4 regions of the Neobacillus canaveralius genome follow, and region 1 is predicted to be linked to each of the others. Evidence: riboswitches for the same ligand, from Rfam matches in the RefSeq annotation. Region 1 holds a riboswitch; each other region holds the start of a gene.
The links. A riboswitch is a leader RNA that binds a small molecule or an ion and turns the genes downstream of it on or off. The one in region 1 is predicted to bind cyclic di-GMP.

Region 1 (7,851 bases):
CAAGTGAGAACGTACTATCTACTTCTCAAACCGTACATGCTGACCAATTTGATCAAGAAATAACAAAGTTTTTCCAATCATCGATAAATGTTACTGGAATGGGAGATAGAATCGAGGCTGCATTTACTCTTACTCCTGAGCATTTAGGGAAGGTAGATGTAAAGGTAACGATTCAGGATGGACAGTTAACAGCTGAATTTCTTACCAGTACTCCTTTAGGAAAGGAATTGCTTGAATCGCATGTTCAAGTGTTACGCTCGGCACTAGAAACACAAGGATTGCAAGTCGGGAAGATTGATATTACACAGCAAACCTCTACCCAATTAAACTTTATGGGTGCGTTCTCTCAAAAGGGAGAATCGAACGGAAGGCAGGGTCAGCAGGATTCGCGAAAGCGAAGTGAACCAATTCAGCTTCCAACACAAGATGAATACCGCGATTACATAACAGACCCCGGATGGGTTTCACAAATCAATACAACCGTGTAAGGAGGGAGAAAATGACATCCATCACTACGATTAATTCCTACTCAACATCAACAACGAGCACCCAGCCAAAGCAGGAGCTGGGAAAAGAGGCATTTTTAAAAATATTGGTTACACAGCTTCAGAACCAAGATCCAACACAACCGCAAAAAGATGGGGAATTCGTCGCGCAAATGGCACAGTTAAGTGTCTTAGAACAGCTGTCCAACTTGAATAACTCGCTGACAGCATACCTGGATTCAAGCAATAACTTAAGTCAATATTCTTATGTTCTTGGCAATAACGTTACCTGGACAAATCCAGAAACCAATGTACAAGAGAGCGGAGCGGTTACAGGAATTAATTACAAGAATAATCAAGTTTACTATAAAATCGGTGACCAAGAAATTTTATCAAGTTCTATCCATTCAATGGAAATGAATCAATAAGAGGAGGAACAAACACATGCTTCGTTCATTAAATTCAGGGGTATCCGGATTAAAAGGGTTTCAAACAAAATTGGATGTGATTGGTAACAATATCGCGAATGTTAATACAGTTGGATTTAAAAAAGGCCGTGTTGTATTTGAAGATATTTTTAGTCAGACAGTTAAAGGAGCAACAGGTCCAACACAAACACCAGGTCCGAATCCAATTCCACTATCAGGTGGGACAAATCCGATTCAGGTGGGTTTGGGAATAAGAGTTGGCAGCATTGATACTCTTCACACACCGGGAAGTCCGACAACAACTAATATTGGCACCGACCTCTATCTTGATGGTGATGCTTTTTTTGTGGTTGAAGATCCGGCTCAGAAGCAGTTTTTAACAAGAGCTGGGAATTTCACATTAGACAGCAGTAATAATTTGGTCAATCAGAATGGTATGTTTGTAGTCGGCCAAGATGGGGAACCCATTAACATCCCAGATCAATACATTACGTTTTCCATTGACGCAAATGGCCGCATTATTGGTGTCAACCCGGATGGAACAAGTGAAGATTCCGGTTTGAAAATTGGAACCATAGCAGTTGACAATCCAAAGGGGTTATTGAAAGCAGGTGGGTCGTTGTATTCTTTAACACCTAATGCAGATCCAGACTCCATTGCTACTCTCCTTACAAATGGAAGCAATGCACAAATTATCTCAGGAGCACTTGAGATGTCAAATGTTGATTTATCCGAAGAATTAACCGAAATGATTACCGCCCAGCGTGGATTCCAAGCGAATTCCAAAATCATCACAGTGTCAGATCAAATATTGGAAGAATTGGTGAATTTAAAAAGATAATAGAGTAAGAGAGAGTATCAATAGTGATATTCTCTCTTTTTTTACATATTTTGATATATTTTTACAAAAAACTGTCAGCTAATGTTAAATATTTGTAAACATTCGATTTAATTCGTCATTTTATGGGGGTATTCTACAAAATATATTTGAAAAATAATAATTGTAATGTTATGCTTTTTTTGTACTTAATAATTTCTAAAAAATTGAAAAAGGCAAACCTGAGGAAACTCAGCGACGCAAAGCTATAGGGGCTAAATTGTGGAAACAGTATGCCAGCCAGTTGCCGAAATATAGATTGTCCTAATCTATTAGTTTATTTAGCTATGGACGAGACTATTTCTTCGGAATAGTCTCGTCTTTTTTTGTTGTTTTTTTTTACAGGTATTCGGAAGGGAGAGGTGTGATTGAATGGACTATCGTGTGTCAAATTCCCAAATTGGTAGTACCTCTACCAATTTGAAAGTATATGATTTTAAAAAAGCATTGCGGTTATCGATGGATCAGGTACGGGTGCTGACGAGAATCCATGAAAACTTTGCTTATCAGCTTGCATCCTTTATTTCGTCTGAGTTACGTTCATTTGTCCAAGTAGAGGTCACTAGGGTTGAACAAATGCTGTATGAGGAATTTATTAACCAGCTGCCGGACACCACGATTTTAAGTGTATTTGAATCAGGTGAACAAGGGATCCGAATGGCGATGGATTTAAAACCTGAAATGGCATTTGTAATGATTGATCGTCTTTTAGGTGGTAAAGGAACAGCAGGGGAATGGGGAAGGGCTGCCCTAACTCCCATCGAAGCCAATGTATTAAAGCGTTTGTTGGAGGGAGTTGTTCAAATCCTGCAGAAAGCTTGGAGTGATATTATGGTGCTCCCGCTGAAGTTTGTGAACATGGAAACCAATCCCCAGTTTTTGCAATTGGGTATCCCCACGGAGACGGTAATTGTTATCACGTTCCAACTATCAGTTGGAAAAGTGGAAGAAACTATGCATCTTTGTATTCCATACATATTATTAGAACCGTTTATTCCAAAGTTATCCTCCCATAATTGGTATGGACATGGAAAATGGGTCAAAAACAAGGAAGAAAGTGAATTTTTACAAGGACGGATTGAGCATTTAATTGTTCCTGTTATTACGGAGTTAGGGCGGGCGACGATTACCATGGAAGAAATCCTAGGTTTAAACGTCAATGATGTCATCCAATTAGACCAATTAGTGGATGAACCTCTGCAAGTAAGGGTAAATGAAGAATTGAAGTTCTTAGCGCACCCGGGAACGAAGAAGTCTAGAGTTGCTGTTAAGATTGAGCACTTGATAGAAGGAGAAGGCAGAAATGATTGAAAAGGGGAAACTCACACAAGATGAAATGGATGTACTTCTGGGAAACAACAAACAGAGTGTAATCAATGAATCGTTTCAGTTTACCGAGCTAGAGTCGGATGATTTTGGGCCAAACCTAGATGGAAAAATGAATTTGGACCTTCTATTAGATATTCCTTTAGAGATTGTTGTGGAGTTGGGAAGAACAAAAAAGAAGATTAGTGAAGTTCTTGAATTGACCAGTGGATCGATTGTCGAATTAGATAAGATGGCCGGCGAACCAGTGGATGTTTATGTGAACAACAAGTTGATTGCAAAAGGTGAAGTGGTGGTGATTGAAGAACACTTCGGGGTAAGAATAAAGGAAATTTGCCAATCTCCTTTATGACAGTCATTAGGGTGAGGAAAAGATGATAGAGGAAAAAGAAACACAGTTGAAGCAATATTTGGAGCTAACGAAGGCAGTATCGAAAGCTTTGCATCAAGGAGAAGAGGGAAAGGTACCTGTTTTGATTGAAAAGAGGGAAGCCTGTATTTCAACTATTAATAAGTTGGATGCGGAAGCTGGAATGGTCCTCATCAATGAAAACATTCAGGCGCAGCTCGAGGAACTTATCATTCTTGAGAAGGAAATTCAAAGCAAAATGCAACATATGATGAAAAGACTTTCACACCGTGTTCGTTACGCACAAAATGAACAATACCTTAGAAGTCAATACGAAGATTGGGTCACGGTTTCAAAGGGAGTTTTTTATGACAGTAAGAAGTAAAGGACGTGCTGAATGATGATTAATCCAAATGAAATCTACCAAAGAAATCAAATCATGATGGCAAAACCAGAAGAACTGACACTCATGCTCTATAGTGGAGGTGTAAAATTTCTGAATCAGGCAAAGCTAGCCATTGAGAAAAAGGATCCAGCGAAGGCGCATTCTTTGATTATGAAAACACAAGAAATTATTACAGAACTCATGGTGACACTAAACATGGAAATTGAAACATCCAACTCTCTTTTTTCTCTCTATGATTATATGAAACAAAGATTGATTGAAGCGAACATCACGAAAGACATCGAGATTCTTAAGGAAATAGAGGGAATGTTCCAAGAGTTAAAAACAACCTGGATACAGGCGATGAAATCATTCTAGTTTAGAAGATTTATAAAAGTGGGTGAATAGATGAATCAGATGATTGGAATTATGTCGAGAGCTTTAGATGCGTCCTCTTTACGTCAAAAGTCCATTTCAAATAATATCGCCAATGTAAATACCCCTTATTTTAAACCTACGAAGGTATCCTTTGAAGAAATGCTACAGCAAGAAGTAAAGGGACAGTTTATTGGGAACCGCACCAATTCAAGGCATGTCTTGATTGGAGAAACATCTCGTCTTCCTTCTCCTAAGCTTGAGCAGGAAAATACCGTTTTCCAAAACAGTGGTAATGGTGTGGATTTAGATTATGAAATGACGAAGCTAAGTGAAAATACCATTTGGTATCAGTCGTTAACATATGGATTGAATGAAGAGTTTAATTTACTAAAAACAGCCATTAGGGCGAGGTGATCAAAACAATGTCGATATTTCAATCTCTTTCGATTAGCGGATCGGCCTTAACCGCCAATCGTTTAAAGTTAGATGTCGTTTCCTCTAATATTGCGAATGCGAATACAACTAGAGGGCAATTTATTAACGGAGAATGGGCGCCCTATCGCCGAAAGATGGTAGAAGTGACCGCAAACCACCCCTCATCTTTTGGCGATTATCTGCAGAAAGAACTCTCTGGAGTCCAAGTAAATAAAATCGTAGAAGATACCAGCCCATTTCAGGCGGTGTATGATCCTTCGAATCCTGACAGTAATGAGCAAGGTTATGTGATGATGCCGAATGTAGATGTAACAAAAGAAATGGTCGATTTAATGGCAGCTTCACGTGCCTACGAAGCAAATGTAACTGCGTTTAATGCAGGCAAATCGATGCTGGTAAAAGCTCTTGAGATTGGAAGATAAGGTGGTAAATAGATGATGAACATATCAAGTATTCAAGCATTTACGAATAGTTTACCTACGATGAATAAGCCTCAAAGTCCAGCTGATTCTTCTTTTGGAACGTTGCTGAATCAGTATATCCAGGACGCAAATGGTGCGGTGAAAAACTTTGAATCGAAGTCATTATCGCTGGCAAAAGGGGAAGCGGTTAATTTACATGATGTCACCATCGCTGCGCAAAAAGCAAGTATTGCCGTGTCCCTAACGACACAAGTAAGGGACAAAGCGGTTGAAGCCTATCAAGAAATGATGAGAATGCAAATCTAGTAAAAATCTACAGATGAAATAGTGGAGTGAGCATGAATCAACAAATACGTGACTTTAAAGAAAAATACATATATTTTTGGAATTCGGTCAGTAAAAAAAGAAAGTTTCTATTTATTGGTATTTTTATCGCCATCATAGTGGCATTGTCTCTCTCTATCTTTTTTCTATCAAGATCTACTTATGTCCCATTATTCACTACGGAGATGAGTCAAAAGGAAATTGGCGATATCAAAGCAGAATTGGATCAAGAAGGATATACCGATTATAAACTGGATCGTAATGGGACAACAATTCTTGTGCCACAGGAAGATGTTGATAATTTATTAGTTTCATTGGCTTCAAAGGGACTCCCGGAAACGGGTACCATCAGTTTTTTTGATATGACAAAGGATTTGCAGTTTGGAGCAACTGACCGGCAGTTGGATGCAATGGAAAAAGAGGCACTTCAAGGAGAAGTAGCCGATTTGCTGCGGCATGTCGAAGGAGTGAAAAATGCTGCTGTTGTGATCACAACTCCTCAGGAAAGCTTGTTTGTCCAACCGGATGAGAAGGATCAAGCCTCAGCCTCCGCAGTCATTGAACTGGAGCCGGGATATGAATTAGAACCAAAGGAAATTCAAGTTTTATATCATTTAGTTTCAAAAAGTATTCCGAACCTGCCTAAAGAAAATATTGTTATGACGGACCAGGGCGGGCAAGGATTGGACCTGCCGGAACAATTGACTGGTGCATTAGATAATTATGAGCAGCAACGGAAGATTCAAAAAGATATTGAAGTCGATATTCAAAAGGATCTGCAACAAATGCTCGGTACGATCATGGGTCATAATAAAGTTCTTGTTAAAGCCTTTGTACGTCTTAATTTCGACCAAGTTAAGACAAGTGAGGATTTAGTAGAGCCGGCTGCTGAAAACGATGGCCTTAAAGTCAGTGTGGAAAAAATAGAGAAAACTTACAGCGGCAAAGATACGGCTGCTGGTGTTGATGGAACGGGAGAAACGGATATAGTGGCTGCTGGATATGCTGCTACGAATCCATCTCAAGAAAATAATTCAGTTGAAACAGAAGAACGTGTGAACTATGAGGTAAATCGAATCACAAATGAAATCGTACAAAGTCCATATAAAATTGAAGATTTGACCATCAATGTCGGAGTGGAACCCCCAAATCCAGAGCAGCCTGCATCCTTGACACAGGGTACGAAGGATAGTATTCAACAAATACTTTCCAATGTTGTTCGAACGGCACTAAGCTCAAATCCAGCTTTAACCAATCAAGATATCCAATCACGAATTACCGTGTTCTCTCAGGAATTTAACGGGAAAGCAGAAATGCCGAAAATAGAGGAAGAATCTAGTATCTTCCCACCAGGGGCCTGGTGGAGGTATGCCCTCATTGGTGCTGGCGGATTAGTTTTGTTAATTATCCTATTCACTTTAGTGCGACGGAGAAAATCAAAAGAGGAAGAGGACGATCCGTTTCCGATTTTTCAAGAAGCACCGGTCAAGCCTGTTGAGTTGAAGGAAGATGAAAAGGTGGCCATAAAAAAACAAGTGGAACAAATGGCAATGCAACAGCCTGAAGAATTTGTAGGACTGCTGCGAAATTGGCTTTCAAGGGATTAGGGGTAAGGAGCGATTAGATGGAACAGTATACAAACACACAAAAGGCTGCAATATTATTGCTGTCCGTCGGACCTGATGTTTCTGCGGGGATTATGAAACATTTAGAAGAAAAAGAAATCGAGAGTATCACAAAGGAAATTACCGAATTGCGCAGGGTTACCTCAGATGTAAAAGAGAAGATCATGAGGGAATTTCATCAACTGGCCGTAGACTCAAATATCGTTTCGTATGGAGGAATTGATACGGCAACAGAATTATTAAAACGTACCTTTGGTCCGGATAAAGCTGCAGGTTTTCTCAAACGGATGGGCAATCGGACCAACAACAAACCGTTTCAGTTTATTCAACAGGTCGAGCAATCACAAATTTATCATTTACTTCAATACGAAAATGCTCAAACCGTGGCATTGGTTTTATCCTATTTAGATGCAGAAAAGGCAGCAGCGACGCTTTCTGTCTTTCCACCAGAAAGACAAATTGAAATTGCCAAACGAATTGCAATGATGGACACCGCGTCACCGGAAATTATTCAACAAGTGGAGCAGGTTTTACAAGAAAAATTAACGATGACAAGCTCTCAGAAGCATGAAGCGCAAAAAGGGATTGACTCCATTGTCAGTATATTAAGCAGTGTAGACCGCGGGACTGAAAAAAATATTCTTGAAACATTGGAAAATGAGGATCCTGAATTAGCCAATGAAATCAAACAGAGGATGTTTGTGTTTGATGATATTGCTTATCTTGATAATCGATCGATTCAGCGAGTGTTAATGGATGTTCAAAATCAGGATCTTTATCTGGCGTTAAGAATGACAACCCAAGGAGTAAAGGATGC
Region 2 (7,851 bases), 4.4 Mb from region 1:
ACCAGTCTCCTATTGAAAACAGTGTTTGAAGATCGATAACGTCTTTCATATAAACAGGAAATAATAAATCCAATTGCATAAATGTTTGACCAGCTAAGACTCCCGCAATAATAAAAAGAAGGAAGGTTTTATCTTTTATGATTAATGTATAGTCCTTCAGCTGGTTTTGTAGGAAATAGTACCATTTACGGTCCTCTTCCAAGGGACCGACTTTTTGTAATGGTGCTGTTTCCCTTGTCCATTTTGCTAAGATTAAGCCAAGTAACATACAAACAATACCAGCAAAGAGTAAAGTTTCAAAACGATAATTCACATAAAAAATTGCTCCTAAAATAGGACCAATTACTACTGCGATATTAATAGAAGTGTAGAAAATGGCAAATACATTACTTCGATCTTTTTCATCAACGACATCTGCCACCATTGCTTGACTGGCAGGCCAATAAAACGAACCAAAGACACCAGCAATTGCGAATGCGATAAATCCCAACCAAGGTGACTGAAGCCAAGGAGAACTTGCCAAAGCAAAAACTAAGAAAGAAAGCCCTTGTCCAACCGCTGAGAGAACCATCATCTTTTTACGCCCGAAACGGTCGGCACAGTATCCGCCCATTAAGTTTGCGATGACTGAAAAAATCTGTGAAAATACCAATAATAACCCAGCTCTACTTTTACCAAATTCGTCTGCGAAATAAATCGTCAGAAAAGGAAAGAACATCCAAAACGTAATGTTCATCATTGCTTCGCTAAATAAGCGAACCTTCAAATTTGGATCCCAATCTCTAATCCTCATGTGTACCTCCGAAGCCAATATGTATGATAGCGCTTTTCCATCATACTATCACCAAAGAGATAAATACAAGAAAAAAAGATAGGTAAAAATGAATGTACCAATCCGTATATAGTCCTAATCTCTCAAAGCTTGATTTAAGCAATGCTATTCTGTAATTCAAGTAATAATATGCTATATTATTATTCAATGGTTCACTGAAAGGATGTTAATTAATGAAAAAAAGTGTAGTTATAGCCGAAAAGCCCTCTGTTGCTCGTGATATAGCACGAGTATTGAATTGTCATAAAAAAGGAAACGGTTTTTTAGAAGGAGATAAATATATTGTTACATGGGCACTAGGACATTTAGTTACCCTTGCAGATCCTGAAAGTTATGACGAGAAATATAAAGCCTGGAAAATAGAAGATTTACCAATGCTTCCAAACGAGTTAAAGCTTGTTGTTATTAAGCAAACCAGTAAGCAGTTTCATGCTGTGAAAAGCCAACTACAACGCTCTGATGTTGGGGAGATTGTTATTGCAACAGATAGTGGTCGTGAGGGGGAATTAGTTGCAAGATGGATACTTGCTAAGTCAAAGATTAATAAACCTACTAAACGTCTATGGATATCTTCCGTTACGGATAAAGCAATTAAAGCTGGCTTTTCCAACTTGAAGCCGGGCAAAGCCTATGAAAATTTATACGAATCTGCTGTTGCACGGTCAGAAGCGGATTGGTATATAGGTCTGAATGCAACCCGTGCATTAACAACCCGTTTTAATGCACAGTTAAACTGCGGCCGAGTTCAAACTCCAACGGTTGCAATCATTGCAGCACGGGAGGATGAAATTAAAAACTTCAAACCTCAAACGTATTATGGAATCGATGCACAAACCACCGACAATTTAAAATTGACTTGGCAGGATGCAAAGGGAAATAGTCGCAGCTTTGATAAAGAGAATGTCGACGCAATTGTGAAGAAATTGGGCAAACAAAACGCCATTATAAAAGAAATTGAAAAAAAGCAGAAGAAATCCTTTTCTCCTGGGCTTTATGATTTAACCGAATTACAGCGCGATGCGAACAAGATCTTTGGTTATTCTGCAAAGGAAACATTAAATATTATGCAAAAGCTCTACGAGCAGCATAAAGTCTTAACCTATCCACGAACAGACTCACGTTACCTATCTTCAGATATTGTAGAAACGCTTCCAGAACGCTTGAGAGCATGTGGAGCAGGAGAGTATCGTCCCTTAACTAATAAGATTTTAAGCAAGCCAATAAAAGTATCGAAATCATTTGTCGATGACAGCAAAGTGTCCGATCACCATGCGATTATTCCAACAGAAGGGTATGTAAACTTCTCAGCGTTTACAGATAAAGAACGGAAAATTTATGACTTAGTGGTGAAACGATTTTTAGCCGTGTTATTCCCGGCTTTTGAGTATGAGCAGTTAACGCTTCGTGCAAAAATAGGTGAAGAAAACTTTGTTGCAAGAGGAAAAACTATTCTTTCGAGCGGATGGAAAGAGGTATACGAGAATCGCTTTGAAGAAGAGGATGCAGGAGACGACCTAAAGGAACAGATTTTACCACGACTTGAAAAAAACAATACCCTTAACGTGAAGTTAATTGCGCAAACATCAGGTCAAACCAGCCCGCCAGCCCGTTTTAATGAGGCAACATTATTGTCTGCAATGGAAAATCCTACGAAGTATATGGGAACCGACAATAAACAACTGGCAGAAACTTTAAAATCAACGGGCGGATTAGGAACTGTAGCTACTCGTGCAGATATTATCGAAAAGCTTTTCAATTCATTTCTAATAGAAAAGCGTGGTAAAGACATTCACCTTACTTCCAAAGGACGTCAATTGCTGGATTTGGTGCCTGAAGAACTGAAGTCCCCTGCCTTAACAGCTGAGTGGGAACAAAAACTTGATCAAATTGCCCATGGCAAGTTGAAAAAAGATGTTTTTATCAGCGAAATGAAAAAGTACACAAAAGAAATTGTCGCTGAAATTAAAAACAGTAATAAAAAGTATAAGCACGACAATATCTCTACAAAAAGTTGTCCGGACTGTGGAAAACCAATGCTTGAAGTAAATGGGAAAAAAGGCAAAATGCTTGTGTGCCAAGACCGTGAATGTGGACATCGAAAAAATGTTTCGCGCGTCACTAATGCGCGCTGCCCGCAATGCAAGAAAAAACTTGAGCTTCGCGGTGAAGGGGAAGGACAAATTTTCGCTTGTAAATGTGGATATCGTGAGAAACTATCTGCCTTCGAAGCGCGTCGTAAAAAAGAATCTACTGGTAAAGTGGATAAACGTACGGTACAAAAGTATCTGAATAACCAAAACAAGGAAGAAGAGCCGATTAATACAGCTTTGGCAGATGCATTAAAGAAGTTGAATTTGAAGTAAGAAAGATCAAAAACAATATCGATTAGAAAATTGGGCTTTATATACTTGTTTTGTATATAAAGCCTATATTGTAAACAGCAGGAATCCTTTCTTATATTATCTTGCTAAAGTGATATTGTGCTAAAATTCTGACAATTGCATTGACAATCAAGCTTCTTATCACATACAATAATTATTAATCTAATAGAATTTTTGAATGGACTGATAACCTATGAGGCATCCAAAAACAAAATTAAATTATGTAATGTTTATAAAAGAGGCTGGACTCCAAATCTAATGTGATATGGAATCCAGCCTCTTTCTTTATTCTATTAAAGTGGTAGAGGTGAGAAATATGATTATGCTAACAGGTCAAAGTTTAACGTTGGAGCAAATGAAAGAAGTTTTATATCGAAACGAAAAGGTTATTGCTTCTGAGAAAAGTATGGACCTTGTAAAGAAAAGCCGTGAAGCGGTGGAGAAAATCGTTTCCAATCATAAAGTGGTGTACGGTATAAATACAGGTTTTGGAAAGTTCAGTGATGTCATAATCGATAAAGAACACGTTAGGGATTTACAACTAAACTTAATTCGCTCCCATGCTTGTGGAGTCGGCGACCCTTTTCCTGAGATTGTTTCAAAAGTTATGGTGCTTTTACGAGCCAATGCACTTTTAAAAGGATATTCAGGTGTTAGACCCATCGTGATTGAGAAACTATTGGAATTGCTAAATGCTGAAATCATCCCGGTTATTCCTCAACAGGGTTCACTGGGTGCCAGCGGTGATTTGGCTCCACTCTCCCATTTAGCTTTAGTGCTGATTGGGGAAGGGGAAGTATTTTACAAAGGAAATAGGATGGATTCAATCCATGCGCTGCAAATGGAAGGGATTCTTCCGATAACATTAGAGGCAAAAGAGGGTCTCGCGTTAATTAATGGAACACAGGCGATGACAGCTATGGGAGTTGTCGGCTATCTTGAAGCGGAACAGCTGGCATTTGAAAGTGAACTAATCGCTGCAATGACAATTGAAGGATTGAACGGAATCATTGACGCCTTTGCCGAGGAGGTTCATGTAGCAAGAGGCTACCAACAGCAAATTGACACGGCAGCGAGAATCCGCGGTTACCTAAGTGATAGTTTATTAACCAGTGTTCAGGGAGAATATCGTGTTCAAGATGCTTATTCTATAAGGTGTATTCCACAGGTTCATGGAGCTTCTTGGCAGGCACTGGATTATGTAAAAGAAAAATTAGAAATCGAAATGAATGCCGCTACAGACAATCCATTAATATTTGATGACGGAGAAAAGGTTATTTCAGGAGGGAATTTTCATGGGCAGCCAATTGCTTTCGCGATGGATTTTATGAAAATTGCCGTTGCCGAGCTTGCGAATATATCTGAAAGACGTATCGAGAGATTAGTAAATCCACAGTTGAACGATTTGCCGCCTTTCTTAAGCCCTGAGCCTGGTTTGCAGTCAGGTGCGATGATTATGCAATATGCGGCGGCGTCGTTAGTATCAGAAAATAAAACACTGGCACACCCAGCAAGTGTCGATTCCATTCCCTCCTCTGCTAATCAGGAAGACCATGTGAGCATGGGAACGATCGCCTCTAGGCATGCGTATCAAATCATTCAGAATGCTCGAAGAGTGCTGGCGATTGAACTAATTTGTGCCATGCAGGGTGTTGAAATTCGCGGGGTAGATAAAATGGCCAGCCAGACCAAGCGGGTGTATGAAAAGGGGAGGGAGCTTGTTGCTTCTATAAAGAAGGATCGAATCTTTTCAATAGATATTGAAAGGGCTGCAACAGGTCTAAAAGAATGGGACTTAAAGAAGCTTATTCAAAAATTTGATAATGTTAGGCAGGCAAAAAAGGCGTGAAAATCACGCCTTTTATTCTACGTCTTTCGTTTCTACCCTATTCTTAAATGCCTCTTGCACTACAATAAATTCCTCGTCTCCAATGGCATCCTTTGAGTGTTTCTCAACTACGTTATCTTTTGGTAAATTTCCAGGATGACCTTTCTTCTTATGGTTAAAATGTTCTCCACGTGCCAAATTAAACACTCCTTTCGTCTTCGAATGTATCATTCCCAAACGAAGGAAAATTATTAGTGGAGAGGAGAGACAGAGTATTAATCACCTTCTATATTTTCATCAGACTTTGCAGGTTTACAAATGCGATCAAGAAGGTAACCAAAAAATACAACAAAGGCTATTGGGATAGCGTAATTCAACACATGAATGGTTGTCATTGACTAGATCCACCACCAATATTAGAATATTTACAATATTTAGTATATTTTAATGGTGTTTATGGTAGATGTCAATTGTCACAAAATAGACAAATTTCACTGCGTTTTTCTGGTCTTTTTGTATCGTTTTATAAAGACTTTCATTAGGTAAAATAACCTAATATCGACTTTTATCCCTCTGTTTTTCCGTAAATCTTCCATATTGATTGTGAATTTCAGGAATTCTGCGAATTCCATAAAGCTCTTTTGTAGAAAATTGGAATATTTTGTGTAAAAAAAAGGTTCGAAAAAATAAACCATTTGACAAATTCCAACACGATACTGAAAAAGTACTATATATAATAAACATAGTCATTATTTAACAGGAAAGCTTGTCTATTGAATATACTGAATAATCAATGATTTATGAGTAATAAGAAACAGAAAAGGGCAAACCCATTGAAAAATGGGGACGCAAAGCCGAGGATCTAAGGTATAGATTTTACTATGATGGCCGGGCTACCTGGAATACGAATATGTATTTTAGGAGTGAATGTGAGTGGGCATAACTGACAGTATGAAAAATGGTATGGATGCAGAATGGCTAGCTCTTATTTTAGAGGCAAAGGACCTAGGAATTTCGAAGGAAACAATCCTTAATTTTCTCCATCAGAACGAAGCCAGAGAGGTAGTACTTAAGAATCGCTAAGATACATAAAAGAACAAAGCATACTACAAAAATCCTGGTAGTATGCTTTGTTCTTTTTTATTCGTTATTATTTTGGCCAATTCGCCACTTATTGAATTCAATAAAATCGCGAAATTGTTCTTTAGAGACACCCGAATCCATCGCCTCTTTAACAATGCTCATCCAATCACTATCTAATTCTTCTTTATTAATGTGTTCATTTATTAAATGGTCAACAGGAACGTTTAATACAGAAGAAATCTTTTCAAGGAATTGAATTGATGGATTTCTTTGCAGGTTTCGCTCAAGAGAGCTTAAATAAGATTTAGCAACTCCAGCTTGCTCAGCAAGTTCTGATAATGACATCCTTTTTTCTAACCGAAGTTTTTTTACACGATCACCTATCATGGGCTCACACACCTAATTTTTATTATTGCTATAATAATTTTATCAGAAAAGCGGAAAAAGTTCCATATTAAGAACAGTTTATTATGACAAAAATATTTATCAAAGTCAAAAACTTTTTGAAAAAATGTTAGCTTAGCGATAAGATTAAAGTGTGTTTCCAATTCTCTAAGAATACATAAAAATAATATAAAAAGGTTGGGAAGATCATGATTGTTCTTAAATCACTGCGGGAAATCGAGAGAATGAAAAAAGCAGGGGAAATTCTTGCTTCATGCCATAAAGAAATTGCAAAAATGATTAAACCAGGTATAACAACTTGGGAAATTGATGAGTTTGTGGATGATTTTCTTAAAAAACACAATGCCACCCCACAGCAAAAGGGCTATAAGGGCTATAAATACGCCACCTGTGCGAGCATTAACGACGAAATATGTCATGGATTCCCAAGAAAGGAACCATTAAAGGAAGGCGATATCGTAACAATAGATATGGTCGTCAACTATAATGGCGGATTAGCGGATTCAGCATGGTCTTATGCTATTGGAACTGTCCCTAAGGAAACAGATCATTTATTAATGGTTACAAAAGAGGCACTCTATAAAGGAATTGAGCAGGCTGTCCCTGGAAATCGGATTGGAGATATCGGTCATGCTATTCAAACCTATGTAGAAGGAGAAGGCTTATCGGTTGTTCGTGATTTTATTGGTCATGGAATTGGAGCAGTCATTCATGAAAAACCTGATGTACCACATTATGGGCTGCCTGGAAAAGGTCCTAGAATAAAAGAAGGAATGGTATTTACTATTGAGCCAATGGTCAATATCGGTATGTACCAAACAAAAATGGATAGTAATGGCTGGACTGCTAGGACGATTGATGGGAAATATTCGGCACAGTATGAACACACCATTGCCATCACCAAGGATGGTCCGATTATTTTAACTGAACAGGAAAAATAAAAAAACAGATCTCTCGAGATCTGTTTTACTTATTTTTGCGAAGGTTCCCTAATTCCTCCACCAAAGCTTGCATTTCGTTAGGGCTAAAAGAAGGTTTTTTCATAACCATTTCATAAATTTCTTTTAATTCCTCGTACATTTCCTCATCAAAGTGTGAAGATTTAATGGCTCCGAGATTTAGTACCTTTAATTTTTCCTTTATTTGTTCAATCATATACTCAACATTTTCTACTGTTTTTTCTGATAAATTCATCCCGTCACCCTTTCAGTATTCGTAACTTTATCTTTCCATTTTCATTGGAAGATGTCAATCTAAACTTGTTTTAATGCACCTAATGTTGGGTAATAAAATAATAGGAGTAAAATATGATCGACGCTTGC
Region 3 (7,851 bases), 430 kb from region 1:
TAGCTGACAAAACAGATGAGTTTTTGGAAGACAATATACAGGTAATTGTATCAGACAAAAAGATAGTAGATATGTGTTTTGATAAATATTTAACCTATAGAATTCTAAAAAGTAATAATATTCCTGCTGTACCAGCTTTTTTAAGCTTAAATGAAGTATTAAATGAATTAGAGAATAAACATCTTACTTTTCCTTTAATCGTTAAACCAAGAACAGGCAGTGCAAGCATAGGAGTTCGTGTAGCCAAATCGGTCGAAGAACTTGAAAATATGTTAGATACTTCTGAAGATTTAATCGTACAGCCATTCATGGCAGGAGAAGAATATGGAATCGATTGCTATGTTGATTTGATTAGCAATAAACCAACCCATCTTTTTTGTAAACGTAAAATAAAGATGAGAGCGGGAGAAACAGATAAATCCGTAGCGGTAAAAAATCAGAATTTGGTAGAGATTATTGAGGATCTGCTAAATAAACTAAAGCTGATAGGTCCTATCGATATTGATTGTTTTAAAACAGAATCAGGTTATGTAATTTCCGAAATAAATCCTCGATTTGGCGGAGGATATCCTCACTCTCACGAAGCAGGTCAAAATTTCGTGAAGTGTATAGTAAATAATTTAAAGGGGATTTCGAATCAATCTCAAATTGGAGACTATCAAGAGGAATCAATCATGATAAAGTTTGATGATGTTATGTTACTGAATTAGGTAACCAAGAATTGAGGGATAAGTATGTATGAAGTCATTTCATTTGAAGACGTTCCAAAATGGGAGAAAAAGATGAATGAGCTATCCAAAAAGGATGTGTTTTATCGTCTTTGCTACTCAAAGTTATATCAAGAAATAGGAGATGGTGATCCTTATTTATTCTTTTTTGAAAATGAACAAGGTCAAAAATTATGCTATTCGTTTTTAAAGAGAAAACTAAATAAATTGCCATATTTATCTGAAGATTTAGAGGGTGCTGCATTATATGACATCATAACCCCCTCTTATGGTTATGGTGGACCATTATATGATCATGCAGATTATCCATTAATCCAACAATTTAGGAGAGAATTTGAAGACTATTGTAAAGAGGAAAATATCATTACAGAATTTATTCGTTTCCATCCACTACTCCAAAACCAAAGATATATGGAAAATTTTCTAGAAGTTTCATATGATAGAGAAACGGTCTATGTTGATTTAACAAAAAGCCAAGATGAATTAATTTCAGACTATCATAAAAATCACAAAAGAAATGTAACAAAGGCAATAAAAAACAACTTGGAATTTAGAGTTTTTAAAGGAAGTCAAATTGAAGAGCAACTAAAAACATTTTACGAAATGTATAGTGAAACGATGGATAAATTGAATGCTTCAGATTATTCCTATTTTTCTAGTGATTATTTACAGAATCTAGTTAGTGGTTTTGAAGACCATTCAATTATGGGTGCTGTTTTTTATAAAGATAAAATGGTGGCTGCGGCACTGTGTTTGTATGATGGCGGTACACTCCATTACCATCTAGGTTGTTCAAAACAGAAGTTTTTAAATTTAGGGACCTCCATATTTTTGCTGCACAATATTGCACTTTGGGGAAAAGAGAACGGATTGCAATCCTTTCATTTGGGTGGTGGTCACATTGGCAGGGATTCTTTATTTCAATTTAAGCACCGTTTTAATATTAAAGGAACACTGGATTTTTACATTGGAAAGAAAGTTCATAATCCAGAAATATATAAAACCCTAATAGGGAAGTGGGAAGAATATTATTTAAAACCCTCAAATAATTATTTCTTCCCGGCATACCGTTCCCTTGCAAATAAGGTACCTGCAATTATAGAGTAGAAATAGATAACCTTTATCATTGGTATAAAAATAGGTTAAGGTTATTCTTACGGTCAATTGTTGCTAAAAGGACATTACTGACTTCAGTCTGATGCTGGCTCCTTAGTGTGTTTATGAGCCACCCTTCATCCTTATTTAGTTGTTGGAGTTCATTTAGTTCAATTTTGCCTTCCTTTATGATGGTCTTAGGAAGGTCAAAGGGCTCTGTCACCAAGTTATAGGTTGATGGGGTAATTGCCTCGTATTTTGGATCCAAAAAAACGGACAATTTCCCATCAGCTTCCCACAATGCTAATGCAACTTTTTTAACATCCTCTACTTTTTCTTCCCGTAATTCTTCTAATAAAATATCGATGGATATTCTGGCTTTATTCAAACCTTTATTGATAATTTCCCCGTCTTTAACAAGTGTAATGGGTGCAGGAGTAATTAGATTTCTTATCCTCGGAAATTTTAATATCGTATAAACACTGCCAATATATAATACCACCAAAACCACAGTAGTCGTCAGAGAACCCTTTAATCCAAGATGTTCATCTGACAATGGGTGGGCAATGATGTTCCCAATTATAAGAGCGATAGCGAAATCAATCAATCTTAGTTGCGCAATGGAACGCTGGCCCATTGCCTTGGCTACAAGAATCAAAAAGAAATAGGCTACCACTGCGCGAAGGATCCACTCAAATGTCGTTAGTGTTTCCTGACTATGAAAGAAATCCAGCGTTACCACATCCTTAGGGTTAGGTTCTAATTTCTTATAAACTTAACACAAACCGGGTAAGGCACCTTAATATCTGATTGTAAGAGAGTCAATTTACCAGTGTTTTCATCTCTTGAATATAAAACGATATTGCTCGATTCTTGATTAGAAGCAACAATGAATTTTTCAGAAGGGTCAATCTCAAAATCCCTTGGCCAATCTCCTTCTGTTGAGGTGTGTTCTACAAAGCTTAGTTCACCGGACTCTTGATTGATTTGGAACAGGGCAATGCTGTTATGACCACGGTTACCAGCATAAACAAAACGACCGTCCGCAGAAATATGTATGGCACTTCCTTGGTTATTTTCTGTAAAATCTTCCGGCAGAGTAGAAATATATTGTATTTCAGTAAAATGGCCGTTTTCTGGATGATAATTTAATGCTATAACCTCGGAGCTAAACTCGGTCATGATATAAGCATATTTTCCATTAGGATGGAAAGCAATGTGTCTCGGGCCGCTGCCAGCCTTTATTGGAAGAAGACTTACTTTTTCAATTGTGCCATTGTCATTTACTTTATAGGTAATTAGGGCATCAGTTCCCAGTTCAACAACAGCTAAATATTTTTCATCCGGTGTGACTCCTGCGTAATGGGTATGCGCTTTTTCCTGTCTTGGGTCAGGACCTGAACCCTCATGTTTAAAAATTGACATAGCAGGCTGCACGGAGCCATCTTCGTGATTTAGCAAAGAGGATTCTACTGTTCCTTTATGATAATTAGCGCTAAAAACATAGTTGTTTTTAGTGTCCACACTAACATGACAAGGTGATGCACCTTCTGAGAATTGGCTGTTTATTGCTGTTAACTCACCGTTATCGTTAATAGAAAAAGCTGCTAATCCTCCAGTGTCACCTTCTTTTACAACGGAATAAAGATAACGATTATTTGAGCTAATTGTTAGATATGTAGGGTTTTCTAACTTAGCTGCAACTTTAACGTCTACTATAGTCCTCTTATCTGTGTCTAGCGTGAAAGAATAAATACCTTCGCTATCACCTTTGGTATATGTTCCGATAAAACCTGTGTACTGTTTTTTTTCAGTCATCATTTAAACTCCTTTAATGAAATATCATCATTTTATTTTATCAAACTACCCAAAGAATTATTAAAACATGTTCTAGTGAGTGTATGTTTTATGAATACATTAAAAGACAAAAATATACAAGTAATAAGTATCATTAGTCTATTTTCGACCTCAAATCATTTATCTATCTCCGACCTTCTCTGTACTTTTATTATCTAAGTGTATAAATTTGTCATAATTTTTAGAATTAATTATGTTCGATATAAAGAATATGTGTGGTACTATTTTCTTATGAACTTTATAACTTTAATTAGATATAGGCAAATCTTTCGAAAGATTAGGGCGCAAAGCTTCAGGTCTAAAGTGCTAAACGATGACGGCTGAGTAGCCTAGGACAAATATTTTAGGAGGACACCCTTACATGTTACCCACTCTATTAGATGAAAAAGAAGTAGATAAGGAATGGCTAGAACTCATCTTAGAAGCTCGATATTTAGGGATTACTGTTGATGAAATTAAGGATTTCCTAAAAGACCCTTCGAATACATAAACATGTCCTCCTTTGATATTTACCTACTTAGTAAAGCTGCCAATTGTAGCTTACAAAAAAAGGATTATGAAAAAAGAAATTGCTCTAAAAAAAATGTCCATTAAAATGGGCCTTTTTTCGTTTAAAGGACAATCTAATAATATACGTTCTGATTAATAGGCATTTTTATTTTCATTACAGTATAAGTTTAGTAAAATTTAATCTAACATTACTGTATGGAGTTAAAACTATCACATAAATAAGGAGTTTGATTATGGCGCAAGGAAAAAAAAGTACTAAAAAAGGAACGACGAAACCACAATCCTCATCATCAAAATTTGTTTTTTGGATTATTGGATTGATTGCAATAGCTATTATTGGATTTATCTTTCTAGCTAACAACCAGAAATCTGATGATAGTGCTAAAGAAGCGATTGATTATTCCAATCAGCCTTTTTTAGGTGAAGAATCAGCACCTGTTTCAATTGTAGAATTTGGCGATTATAAGTGCCCGAATTGTAAAAACTTTGCGGAAAATGTTGTACCACAAGTAGTAAAAGAATTTGTTGATACAGGCAAAGCAAAATTTTATTATTTCCATTATCCATTTATTAATGTTGATTCAGATCGAACAGCTAAATTTTCAGAGGCGGTTTATCATGAGTTAGGCAACGAAAAATTTTGGGAGTTTCATGAACTTATTTTCGATAAGCAGCCGGAAGATACCCGATATGAAACAATTGATGTTTTTACAGAGGAATTTTTAACCAAAACATTGCAAGAAATGGCTACTGAGGAAGAGGTTAATAAAGTAGTTGCTTATTTTGATACAAAAGCTCCGGAAGAGGCTTGGAAAAGTGATGAAGCCCTTGGAGGAAAATTAGGAGTTAGTGGAACACCTACCATTTTTGTTAATGGGAAGCGATTTGATGGACAAACAATGGACGATTTAAACAAATTAGTAGAGGAAGCGGCAAAGGAGAAAGGGAATGAATAAACCTTTACTGCTTGCATGGGTTGCAGCACTTATTGCAACCATTGGGAGTTTGTATTTCAGTGAAGTTCTCCACTACATTCCATGTACGCTTTGCTGGTATCAGCGAATCTTTATGTATCCATTAGCAATCATTCTAGGAATTGCCTTTTACCGAAATGATAACGATATTGTGAAATACACCTTACCGTTATCGATCATTGGAATGCTCATTTCAGGCTACCATACGGCTCTTCAAAAGATTCCCTATCTGCAGCAATTTGAAATGTGTAAAAGTGGTGTACCTTGCTCAAAAGATTATATTAACTGGCTTGGATTTATCACCATTCCAATCCTGGCGTTTACCGCGTTCACGATTATTACCATTTGCTTAGTTATCATTGCACGAAACCAAAATAAATAAGGCTCAAGCAAATGCTTGAGTCTTATTTTTATTACCGTAATTTAGATTGATTTGCCAAGGAATGCTGTTAGCATCCATACATGTTTTTCTAAACCAGAATGAATTGCAAGGAGCATATCGCCTGTTGTTTCATCGTCCTTTTCACCGGCAATGCTCATACCTTCTTTTAATTCTCCAATAATAATTGAAAAATCATTAATAATGGTTTGAACCATTTCTTCAGCAGTTTCGCTGCCTTGTGCTTCTTGAATAGATGAAAGTTCTAGACATTCTCTCATAGTAGCAACAGGATTTCCTCCGATTGCAAGTAATCGTTCTGCTAATTCATCTACATGCAATCCAGCCTCGTTATAAAATTCCTCAAATTTAGCGTGCAAGGTAAAAAACTGCCCGCCCTTTACATACCAATGGTAGTTATGTAACTTGATATACAATACTGACCAGTTTGCAATTTGTTTATTAAGTATGCTGACTAATTGATTTTCCATTATGAACCCTCCATCATTTTGTCCTCTATTATATTATTACCAAAAATTTAAGGAGAAACCTGTGCTAAATTGAGGGATATTTTGTCAATTTCGTGAAGGATTTCTTTGTTACAATGATATTTCATGAAATAAGCATGAAACAGACTGTAATAATATTTCCTTAAGATTACATTTATGGGATTATTGTGGGGAGGAAAGTCGGTTGGTTGATCATTCCATTTAATAGATAAATGCTTTCATAGCAGGAGCTACTTATCCTATTTTCACACTGGTTTTTTTTGGTTAATGAATAACTATGTTACAACTGATAGCCTTATTAGTAGAGAAAACAACGAGAATACTAGGAGGCTATAAAACATGAACAAACTAAAAAAACTTGTTATTGCAGCGGGATTAATTTTTTCAATGTCAGCATTTACAGGCGTTACTAAGTCGGAGGCAGCTACAACACACAAGATTCAATATGGTGAGACATACTGGAAAATAGCCAAAGGATTTGGTATCCCTGTTAATAGCTTAATGAGTGCAAACAATAGTAAATCGCTTATTGCAGGTCAAAATATGATTCTACCAGACTCTCCAATATCAGCGGCAGATGAAGAATTAATGGCGCGATTAGTTCGTGCAGAAGCAGTTGGCGAGCCATATGCTGGAAAGGTAGCAGTTGCAACTGTTATTCTTAATCGAGTGAAAAGTCCAGACTTCCCTAACACTGTTCGTGGAGTCATTTATCAAATTGCAAATGGACACTATGCATTTACCCCTGTTGCAAATGGCCAAATCAATCAGCCAGCAGACGCAGCGTCCAAAAGAGCGGTTAATGAAGCAATCGCTTTGATGGGTAAAGGTAATGGCTCTTTATTTTTCTACAATCCAAAAACAGCAGTAAGCGATTGGATCTTCTCACGTGAAGTAACAGTAACAATCGGAAATCATCGTTTCGCTCGGTAATTTAAGGGACGCTTGGATACTTTTCCAGGCGTTTTTTCTTATTCTAAGTTTGCTATAAATAATCCAGCTAAAAGGAGTAATTTATGATTAGAATTATTTGACTATTAAGAAAACCCCTCTTTATATTATGGTGATGAAAAGATGATTCCAAGGATTGACAATATTTGGAGGAATTTTTGGTGCGGATTAAAGAATGACTAAATTTCTTTATTCACTGTGTGAAGGTTATTAGGTAACTACACGTTTTGAAAATAGTATTACAAAAAAATATCTCCTACCAAAAAAGCAGTGGACTCGTAGTATAGAGTACACTGCTTTTTTTAATTTTATTTAATTTTAAGAGCAACGAGGCTGGCAAAATCATGGATAATAGTTGCAGCAAGTAAGGATGTGATCTGGGTTGGGTCGTATGGCGGTAAAACCTCAACAAGGTCAAAGCCAATAAAATTAAAATCTGTTAGGGAACGAATGATTTGTAACGTTTCAAAGCTGTTTAACCCTCCAACCTCAAGAGTCCCTGTTCCGGGAGCACAGGATGGGTCAACAAAATCAATATCAAAACTAAGAAAACATGGTGTATCCCCAATTTTCTCTTTCATTTCCCTCACGACATTATCAAAGCCAAGTTCCTTTAATTCAGGAGTGGTAATCACATGATACCCTAAATCACTACTTGATTCGATATCTCCAGGATGATTAAGGGTTCCGCGAATACCAACCTGAAAAACCTTATCGGGAATTAATAAATTTTCCTCATATGCACGAATGAATGGTGAGCCATGCCAATATTTTTCTTCATAGTAAGTGTCCCATGTATCTGTATGCGAATCAAAATGAATTAATGCTACAGGACCGTGGATTTTGGC
Region 4 (7,851 bases), 270 kb from region 1:
ATTCTTTTTCTAGTGTATATGAAGGAGAGTTAAATGAAAAAGGATTGCCAGATGGGAGAACCAAGGGGACAGGAACCTTGGTCCTCCAATCTAAACCATATAAAAACAGAGCTAATGCACCAATCAGCTCTGTTTTATTTTATATAGATTCCTGTGAATGTACTTTAGTCTAGAGTAATTACGTCATAGATTTCTTGATAATCCATAAGCAGCATTTTCTTTAAGCGTATCTCTATATCCTTACTATTCCTATTATTGATGTACTCATTGGGAAGTAATGTTTCTTTCATACACCCTAGATCGATATTTGTTTTAAGCTTAGTAAAGAACTTGGATTCAAATAAGTCATTTTGTAATTGAATAATGGCTTGATTGTCGATTAATATCTTCGGAGCCACTCTATTTATTTCGTCTTCAACTTTTTTATACGCCGAAATAAATGCTTCTTTTGTTTTTTGTGTTGCTTCAATTTTGAGGCTTTCAATTGAAAGTGCAGAATGATTCAAATCTACAGCAAAATATTTAGGGTGAACGTCGAGATGTTTATCCTGTAAGTCTTTTAATACCTTTGAATCTGCCCAAGATTGATAGCCGCTATATAAGGCTGTATCGTATTCAATTGCGAGAAAGATCGCGATGCATAGTAAGTCTTCTTCGAGCAGTTTATTACGTAAGTGATCTAAATATAGTTGATATTTAGAAATGAAATCAGCACGGTTTGGGTTATAGTGCTTTAGATTCGTTGTTAAATACCGAATAATCCACTTGAATTCATCATAAAACTGAAGGAATGCTGTGCTTTGTGGAATGGTCATGTACGCTTGTAAAGTACTTGGTAAATCTTTAAAGAATGATTGTTTATTCTTTACTGCAAAAACTGGGATTTCATAATGTATTGCCTTTACCATTCGTAAAGCATCTTCTTCTGAATCAGTCTTTTTTATGACATGCATGGATAAATTAAAGCACTTAAACACGATGTCCACTGAATGATCGTCAAAGTGGTCGGTGAAATAAGAAAACATTTGAGAAGGTACTGTCTCCTGATTTTCGGAAAGAATAGCTTCAGCACTTTCGTAATAAGGAATCCCTGAATTATCGATAAAGTCCTTAATTTCATCATAGATTTCTTCGATCCCTGTTTCTATTTTAGATTTAAAATGAATAAGCAACAGAATATCAAACCAGGAAGTGAACCCATAAAACCGAATGTACTTCGTTGGTTTATTTATAACAGATTGTAAGAATAATATCTGATATAGTCTCGAGTTATTATATTGTAGCACTGTTAATTGATTGAGTTCCTGCGGTAGAATCTCAGAATAATTTTTACTATATGCAATTGGGTGCTGCAGAGATGAATCTAGCCAAGGTGCACATAATAAATTACTTTTTAACTTAGATGGGATTGGCTTGTTTTCATCCATTAAAGGCATGGTAATTAATCGGTTTCGCGGTTCCATAAAGGATGATATTGCTGAAAAATAGGTTTGTTCTACTTGTTGAATATGTATCATATCATTGGTTGTTTGCATTTCAGATCTTTGTGTCCGAACTGTTCCGACAAGAAGCATAAGTGAAGCCAAAGTGAAAAATGCTACTGTCGTTCCTCCAATTAAATCTCCAAGCGGTCCAATATCTCCCCAACTTTCTCCCATTGTAAATGTATAAGCTTTTGAAATACAAAATATCGTACTCAATATATACAAACCAAGTGCTGAAAAAAGTGCAGCCAGTTTTTCGAATTTTTCTAGTTTATATTTTTTACTTTGAATAACGAAAGCAACTATCATCCAATAAACGATTGAAATCCAGAAATACGGACTAGTGGGTGAGTAAGCCACAAGTATCGCATCCAAAAAGCTAGGGTCTGGTTTGGGTACAGTAGAATCTATTGAAATATTCATATTCATTCTTTTTTATTCATTCCTTATATTCAAAATGATATATACATATTTTACTATAAAGTGACTTCCTTGGTGTAGTGGACCAAGGTTCCTGTCCCCTTGGCCCTTTTGGCCCTTTTTACCAATAGCCCCAAATAGTAGGTGGTTTATTTTATTATCAATAATTGTATAATAGATAATAGTCTCAGAAAATACTGAAATAAACAAAAAAATACGATAAAGGCAAACTTACTGAAAGGTGAGGACGCAAAGCTACGGGTCTATGGTTATAAACCATAACTATGATCGCCGGGTTACCGAATAATGATATGACCTGATCGGCTAGTTCTAAATGGAATAGTCTTCTTTTTTTATTACATAAAGATTGGGGTATTTAAATGAATATTGGATTTATTGCTTCCCGATTCGATGAAAATAACTTACATAAAATATTCGATAACCCTGGACTAGCGATCTGGTATAAAGACTTACTAGAAGATACTTTATGGGTATCTAAAGGTAATGCATCCATATACGGGTATACGCAAGAATATTTCATGGAGAATCCCACAGTATGGTTAGAATCGGTTTATCCGGAAGACAAATGGATAATTGAAAATGCAAGTAGCAGGCAATTAGTAGGGGAGTCAACCGTTGTAGAATATCGAATCATTCGTTCCGATGGTAAAGTTCGATGGGTGCAGGATCGTTCTCAGCCAATCTTAGATGAAGGGGGAAAGGTGATCGCCATAAGCGGTTCTGTAAATGACATTACCTTACAAAAAAGAGAGACATTGAAATTACAAGAGCAGCTTAAAATGACCGAAAACAGGTATCGTTCACTAATAGAAAGTGAAGACCAATATCGTAGTTTAGTAGAAGTGTCACCAACAGCTATCTTTGTTCATCAAGAAGGAAAAATCGTTCTGGTCAATCGTGCTGGATTAGAGGGGCTTGGTGCCGTTCATGAGAATCAGCTGGTTGGCAGGGAGATATTTGACTTTATTCATCCGGAAAGCAAGGAAATCTTATCGGACCGTTTTAAGGAAACGTTAGTAAATGGAAAAGTTGGCCCGAGCGAATGTAAATTATTGACCTTAGATGGAAAGACCATTGATGTAGAAGCCTCTGGAACAAAAATTCTATTTAATGGAAAACCAGCAATTATGGCGGTTGGAATCGACATTACAGATAAGAAAATCTTACTTGAACAATTAGCTATAAACGGCCAACGGTATAAATCGCTCTTCGAACATAATGACAACAGTGTATACTCGTTTGATTTGGATGGTCATTTTACTAGCTTTAATACTGTTTGTGAAGAAGAAACGGGGTATCGTAAGGAAGAACTATTAAAGCCGATGAATTTTAAGGAATTGATTGTCCCTGAAAAACTGGAAGAAGTAGTAGATCATTTTGCCCGATGCATAAAAGGAGAGGCACAAAATTTTAGAACCTCTATAGTGGATAGGAAGGGTTCGATCATTCATATAAATGTGACAATGGTACCTATTTTCGTAAATGGAGAAGTGAATGGTGTTTTTGGGTTAGCTCAGAACATTACGAAACAGGTGGAAATAGAAATAGCCATTGAACATATGGCCTACCATGATTATTTAACCGGTTTGCCAAATCGCAATAAGTTAAATTCAAGTCTAACAAGCGAACTGGTCAGTGCTGCAAACAGAGACCAAAAAGTGGCTGTTTTATTTATGGATCTTGATCGATTTAAAGTGGTCAATGATACCCTCGGTCACAATACAGGCGACGAATTGCTCAAAGAAGTAGCCCAACGGCTTAACGCCTCTTTAAATGATGGAGACATCGTTTTTCGGCAAGGTGGAGATGAATTTATTATTATTCTTAAAGACGCTGATCGAGATGTGGCTGCAAAGGTGTGCAGAAGAATTATGGATGTTGTAGCTGCTCCATTTAAGATTCAAAATTATGATATCTATACTTCTCCGAGCATTGGGATCAGTATATTCCCAGAAGATGGAGAAACGGTGGAAACGTTAATTAAGCATGCTGATTTTGCCATGTACCAAGCTAAAAAGGAAGGAAAAAATAATTTTAAGTTTTATTCATCGAAGAATCAGGCTTTCAATATCAATCCCTTAGAATTCGAAATGGATCTTCATAAAGCCGTTAAAAAAGAGGAGTTACTCCTTCACTATCAGCCGAAAGTGAGTTTGAAAACAGGAAAAATTGTCGGTGTAGAAGCCTTAATCCGCTGGAGCCATCCAAAATGGGGACAGGTACCACCTGGAACCTTTATTCCGATTGCCGAAGAAACAGGACTCATTATTCCTATTGGTGAATGGGCTTTATATACTGCTTGTAAGCAAAATAAAGAGTGGCAGCAAAAAGGTTTTACCACCACGATTTCTGTCAATTTATCAGCTAAGCAATTTACACTTTCTAATTTAGATGAAACAGTTGCGAGGATCCTGAACGAGACAAGGTTGGAGGCCCAATACTTGGAATTAGAGATTACCGAAAGCATAACAGCGAATATAGAACGCACCATTTCAACCTTACAAAAGCTTAAAAGGATTGGAGTTCGCATTAGTATTGATGATTTTGGGACTGGTTTTAGTTCTTTAAATTATTTACAAAAGTTTCCTTTGGATACTTTGAAGATTGATCAGTCCTTTATCCGGAGACTGCAAAATAATCCGAATGATGAAACGATTGTAAAGGCTATTATTTCAATGGCCCATAATTTGAATTTAAACGTAGTTGCGGAAGGTATTGAAACAAAGGAGCAGCTTGTGTTCCTACAGGAACATCTTTGTGAAGAAGGACAAGGGTATCTATTTACGAAGCCACTTACAGCAAACGAATTAGAACATACTATCATGAACATTCAAAACGTAGTCAATGAATATGGAATCTCGCAAGATGTTAATGAACGCATGTGGTCTGAAGAATTGGTACGTATCGCAAAGGAAGAATTAAATGAAACGATTCGCCTGCAGCAGGGGATGACATTTAAATTTAAAAATATAAACGATAAATTTATTCACACCTTATGTGGCGGTGAACTACTGTATCGCTTAGGCCTTATTCCGAGTCTTGTTGTAGGAAAACAGCTGAAGGATTTTCTTCCGAGAGAGAAAGCTGAGAAAAAGGAAGTTTACTACCAGAGAGCGTGGAATGGGGAAGAACATGTAATTTATGAAGATGAGCTGAATGGAATTTCATATCTAGCGGCGTTAAGCCCAATTAAACGTGGTGGCGAAGTAGTGGAGGTAATTGCCTCATGTATCGATATTACCGACCGTAAGAAAGCTGAAAAAGCCTTGCTGGAAAGCGAAAGTAAATACCGGTTGATTGCTGAAAACATGACAGATCTCATAATCTTATTCGATATAAATAGGAGAGGGATCTATGCATCCCCATCCCACGAATCTATCCTTGGTTATACGCCAGAATACTTTGAAGGAAGTAGTACATTAAATCTCATTCATCCTGAGGATTTGGACTCTACTATGAATCAATTAACGGAGGTAATCACGACTAAATTACCTGCGAAGGTTGATGTTAGGCTGTTACATGCAAATGGTGAATGGAAATTATTTGAATGTACAGGAACACCAGTCATAGGTGAAAATGACCAATTGGAACACATTATGGTGATAGCGAAAGATATTACAGAGAAAAGAAAAGCGGAAGAAATGCTATGGAATGCTGAGAAATTGTCGTTAGTTGGGGAGTTGGCCGCAGGAGTCGCACATGAAATCAGAAATCCTCTAACATCTATTAAAGGGTTTATCCAATTATTCCGGGAAGGCATCATCAAACATGAATACTTTGAAGTCATCCTGACCGAGTTTAATCGGATTGAGGAGATCATAAAAGAGTTTCTTTCACTTGCCAAACCACAAGAAATCCAACCTAAACTAGTCAATATCCCTTCATTGTTAAAGGAAATTGAAACATTACTAGAATCAGAGACGCTCCTTAATGATGTGACTTTATCATTTGAGATGGAACCAGGCCTCCCATTGGTTATGTGTGATGCCAATCAAATGAAACAAGTATTAATCAACCTTTGCAAGAATAGTTTTGAAGCAACCGATAAAAAGGAAAATGGTTTCGTAGGAGTCAAAGCTTATATCCATCAAGATCATCTCATCATTCAGGTAAGGGATAATGGAAATGGAATAAGCGAAGAACGATTAAAAAGACTAGGAGAACCTTTCTATAGCAACAAAGAAAAAGGAACAGGATTAGGGTTGATGCTCTGCTTTAGGATTATCAAACAACATAAAGGAGCATTGACATTTGAAAGTAAAGAAAATCATGGTACTACAGTTGAGGTTAGGCTGCCATTGGCTTTAGTTGAGAATGGTGACCCCAATAATACAAATACGTCAACATTTATAAACTAAATGCTTATTGAACTGGTAGATAAAGTTAAATAGTTTGATTTGCAAAAAAGCAAAGCGCTAAAAAGGGCTGTTTCTACAGCCTTTTTTTGCATTCTTACAGGGATGAATGGGGGATGCTAGGATAATATCTAATATAGTGATTAATTGAAACTATTTTCAATCTTTTCAAAACCAACATATGGTATTTTATTCCACTGCAACAGCTGAAAAATTTCATGTGCTATTAGTTGATATCCTTTTGAACTTAAATGAAAATCTTCTGGATTGGTCAAACACTCATCATAATTTTCGTTTATGATGCGTTCAGTTTCAACGAAAGTATACTTTCTTTCCTCTGTTTTTCCTTTGGTTAAGTCATTTACCAAATTCAGTATTCTCGTTAATTTACGTTTCTTCTTATCAGTAAATCGTTGAAAAGGATTATAGTATCCCAACACATAGACTTGTACCTCTTTGTTGAGATGATCTATTTCTTTTAAAATAGTAGAAATGTTTTCGGCGAATTGCTTTAACGTTTCCCCTGCACTATTCGGATTTTCTTGCAGAGCATAGAAAAAATCATTGCTGGCAATATTCACTGTCATTATAGTTGCTGCTTTCACAGCATCACGCATATACTAGTTTTCAAGCAGCTCTCTCTTTAAATTTTCCGAAGTAAATCCAGGTACTCCGAAATTGTTAAATTGGATAGCACCTGAATTCTTCAATTTATCTGTTAGGTATGCAGGGTATCCTTTACCTTTTTCACCAAATGGTGTAGTCCCCTCAGCAAGTGAATCTCCTAGCGCAACATAGTAAATTAATTTCTCCTTGATACTAACCACAAAACCCTCTCCTTTTCACCCCCTAAGTCATATTATTACAATATGATTTTTAGGAGGGTGTTTTTCTATGGGAACAGGAGTATATTATCCAGAAGAAATAACTGGGAAGCAATTTAGATGAAGCAAGCTGGAAAGGTGAGAGTAATAGTATTATGCCAAGCATTTTAATTCGTAACTTTAAAGCAAGTCAAAGAATGAGAAATGGATAACGGATACTACCTGCTAGTTGATTTGACTAGCAGTTGCTAGTATAGCCTTTCGATAATCTTCAGTTAAGTTCCTTTGATTCATTTGCTCACTCCTTAGATGTTTATCCATTACCTTGACACAACTCTCCTATCAAACTCTATATCACCAAGACATGAAAATAAATTTCCAATAGTTGAAAGAGACTGAATATTAGTGGCTAAAATAATAATGGAGTGAATGATGAAAAGGAGAGGGTTAACTAGGAGGCAACACCAGTGAAAAAGAAAAGTCGTGCAAAACTAAAACTTTCCGACCACGCATTTGACCGTATAAAGAATAGAGTTAAATCCATGGGACGTAAAGAAGCAGAGAGCTTTGCAAACAAAGAAATAAATAAAAGCAGTGTCACTTTAATCACAGAATCTGAAAACGGTTCAAAGGAAATCGCTTTTATTTATAAAGGTGTAAAGTATATCGTTAAGAATGACACAATCATAACAGTTTATACATTGCATTAAAATTTGGGTATGAGTAAGCAGCAAGAATGCAACTAAA

Region 2: linked by a shared signal. The riboswitch ahead of ABC255_RS25295 (anti-repressor SinI family protein) and the one ahead of fliM (flagellar motor switch protein FliM) in region 1 are both predicted to bind cyclic di-GMP.
Region 3: linked by a shared signal. The riboswitch ahead of ABC255_RS05855 (anti-repressor SinI family protein) and the one ahead of fliM (flagellar motor switch protein FliM) in region 1 are both predicted to bind cyclic di-GMP.
Region 4: linked by a shared signal. The riboswitch ahead of ABC255_RS02525 (PAS domain S-box protein) and the one ahead of fliM (flagellar motor switch protein FliM) in region 1 are both predicted to bind cyclic di-GMP.

What each region holds. Positions count from the first base shown of each region.
Region 1 covers NZ_JBDFLL010000001.1:779,043-786,893, forward strand. Annotated here, with positions in the region: gene ABC255_RS03785 (flagellar hook-length control protein FliK) at 1-488, shown strand, start outside; gene ABC255_RS03790 (flagellar hook capping FlgD N-terminal domain-containing protein) at 500-913, shown strand; gene ABC255_RS03795 (flagellar hook-basal body complex protein) at 930-1,754, shown strand; cyclic di-GMP riboswitch class I at 1,956-2,042, shown strand; gene fliM (flagellar motor switch protein FliM) at 2,163-3,101, shown strand; partial or broken gene fliN (flagellar motor switch protein FliN) at 3,178-3,468, shown strand; gene ABC255_RS03810 (hypothetical protein) at 3,491-3,850, shown strand; gene fliS (flagellar export chaperone FliS) at 3,863-4,228, shown strand; gene flgB (flagellar basal body rod protein FlgB) at 4,259-4,642, shown strand; gene flgC (flagellar basal body rod protein FlgC) at 4,651-5,085, shown strand; gene fliE (flagellar hook-basal body complex protein FliE) at 5,098-5,391, shown strand; gene fliF (flagellar basal-body MS-ring/collar protein FliF) at 5,424-7,016, shown strand; gene fliG (flagellar motor switch protein FliG) at 7,034-7,851, shown strand, end outside.
Region 2 covers NZ_JBDFLL010000001.1:5,165,887-5,173,737, reverse strand. Annotated here, with positions in the region: gene ABC255_RS25315 (MDR family MFS transporter) at 1-793, opposite strand, end outside; gene ABC255_RS25310 (DNA topoisomerase III) at 1,006-3,195, shown strand; gene hutH (histidine ammonia-lyase) at 3,530-5,062, shown strand; gene ABC255_RS25300 (hypothetical protein) at 5,075-5,239, opposite strand; cyclic di-GMP riboswitch class I at 5,855-5,942, shown strand; gene ABC255_RS25295 (anti-repressor SinI family protein) at 5,975-6,124, shown strand; gene ABC255_RS25290 (helix-turn-helix domain-containing protein) at 6,182-6,511, opposite strand; gene map (type I methionyl aminopeptidase) at 6,718-7,470, shown strand; gene ABC255_RS25280 (DUF1128 domain-containing protein) at 7,496-7,723, opposite strand.
Region 3 covers NZ_JBDFLL010000001.1:1,211,206-1,219,056, forward strand. Annotated here, with positions in the region: gene ABC255_RS05835 (ATP-grasp domain-containing protein) at 1-710, shown strand, start outside; gene ABC255_RS05840 (lipid II:glycine glycyltransferase FemX) at 735-1,835, shown strand; gene ABC255_RS05845 (DUF421 domain-containing protein) at 1,852-2,556, opposite strand; gene ABC255_RS05850 (lactonase family protein) at 2,583-3,641, opposite strand; cyclic di-GMP riboswitch class I at 3,930-4,013, shown strand; gene ABC255_RS05855 (anti-repressor SinI family protein) at 4,042-4,170, shown strand; gene ABC255_RS05860 (DsbA family protein) at 4,424-5,146, shown strand; gene ABC255_RS05865 (disulfide oxidoreductase) at 5,139-5,546, shown strand; gene ABC255_RS05870 (Dps family protein) at 5,588-6,034, opposite strand; gene ABC255_RS05875 (cell wall hydrolase) at 6,392-6,985, shown strand; gene speB (agmatinase) at 7,312-7,851, opposite strand, start outside.
Region 4 covers NZ_JBDFLL010000001.1:506,165-514,015, forward strand. Annotated here, with positions in the region: gene ABC255_RS02515 (hypothetical protein) at 1-173, shown strand, start outside; gene ABC255_RS02520 (hypothetical protein) at 165-1,913, opposite strand; cyclic di-GMP riboswitch class I at 2,119-2,208, shown strand; gene ABC255_RS02525 (PAS domain S-box protein) at 2,285-6,283, shown strand; gene ABC255_RS02530 (SGNH/GDSL hydrolase family protein) at 6,424-6,897, opposite strand; gene ABC255_RS02535 (SGNH/GDSL hydrolase family protein) at 6,901-7,107, opposite strand; gene ABC255_RS02540 (hypothetical protein) at 7,572-7,814, shown strand.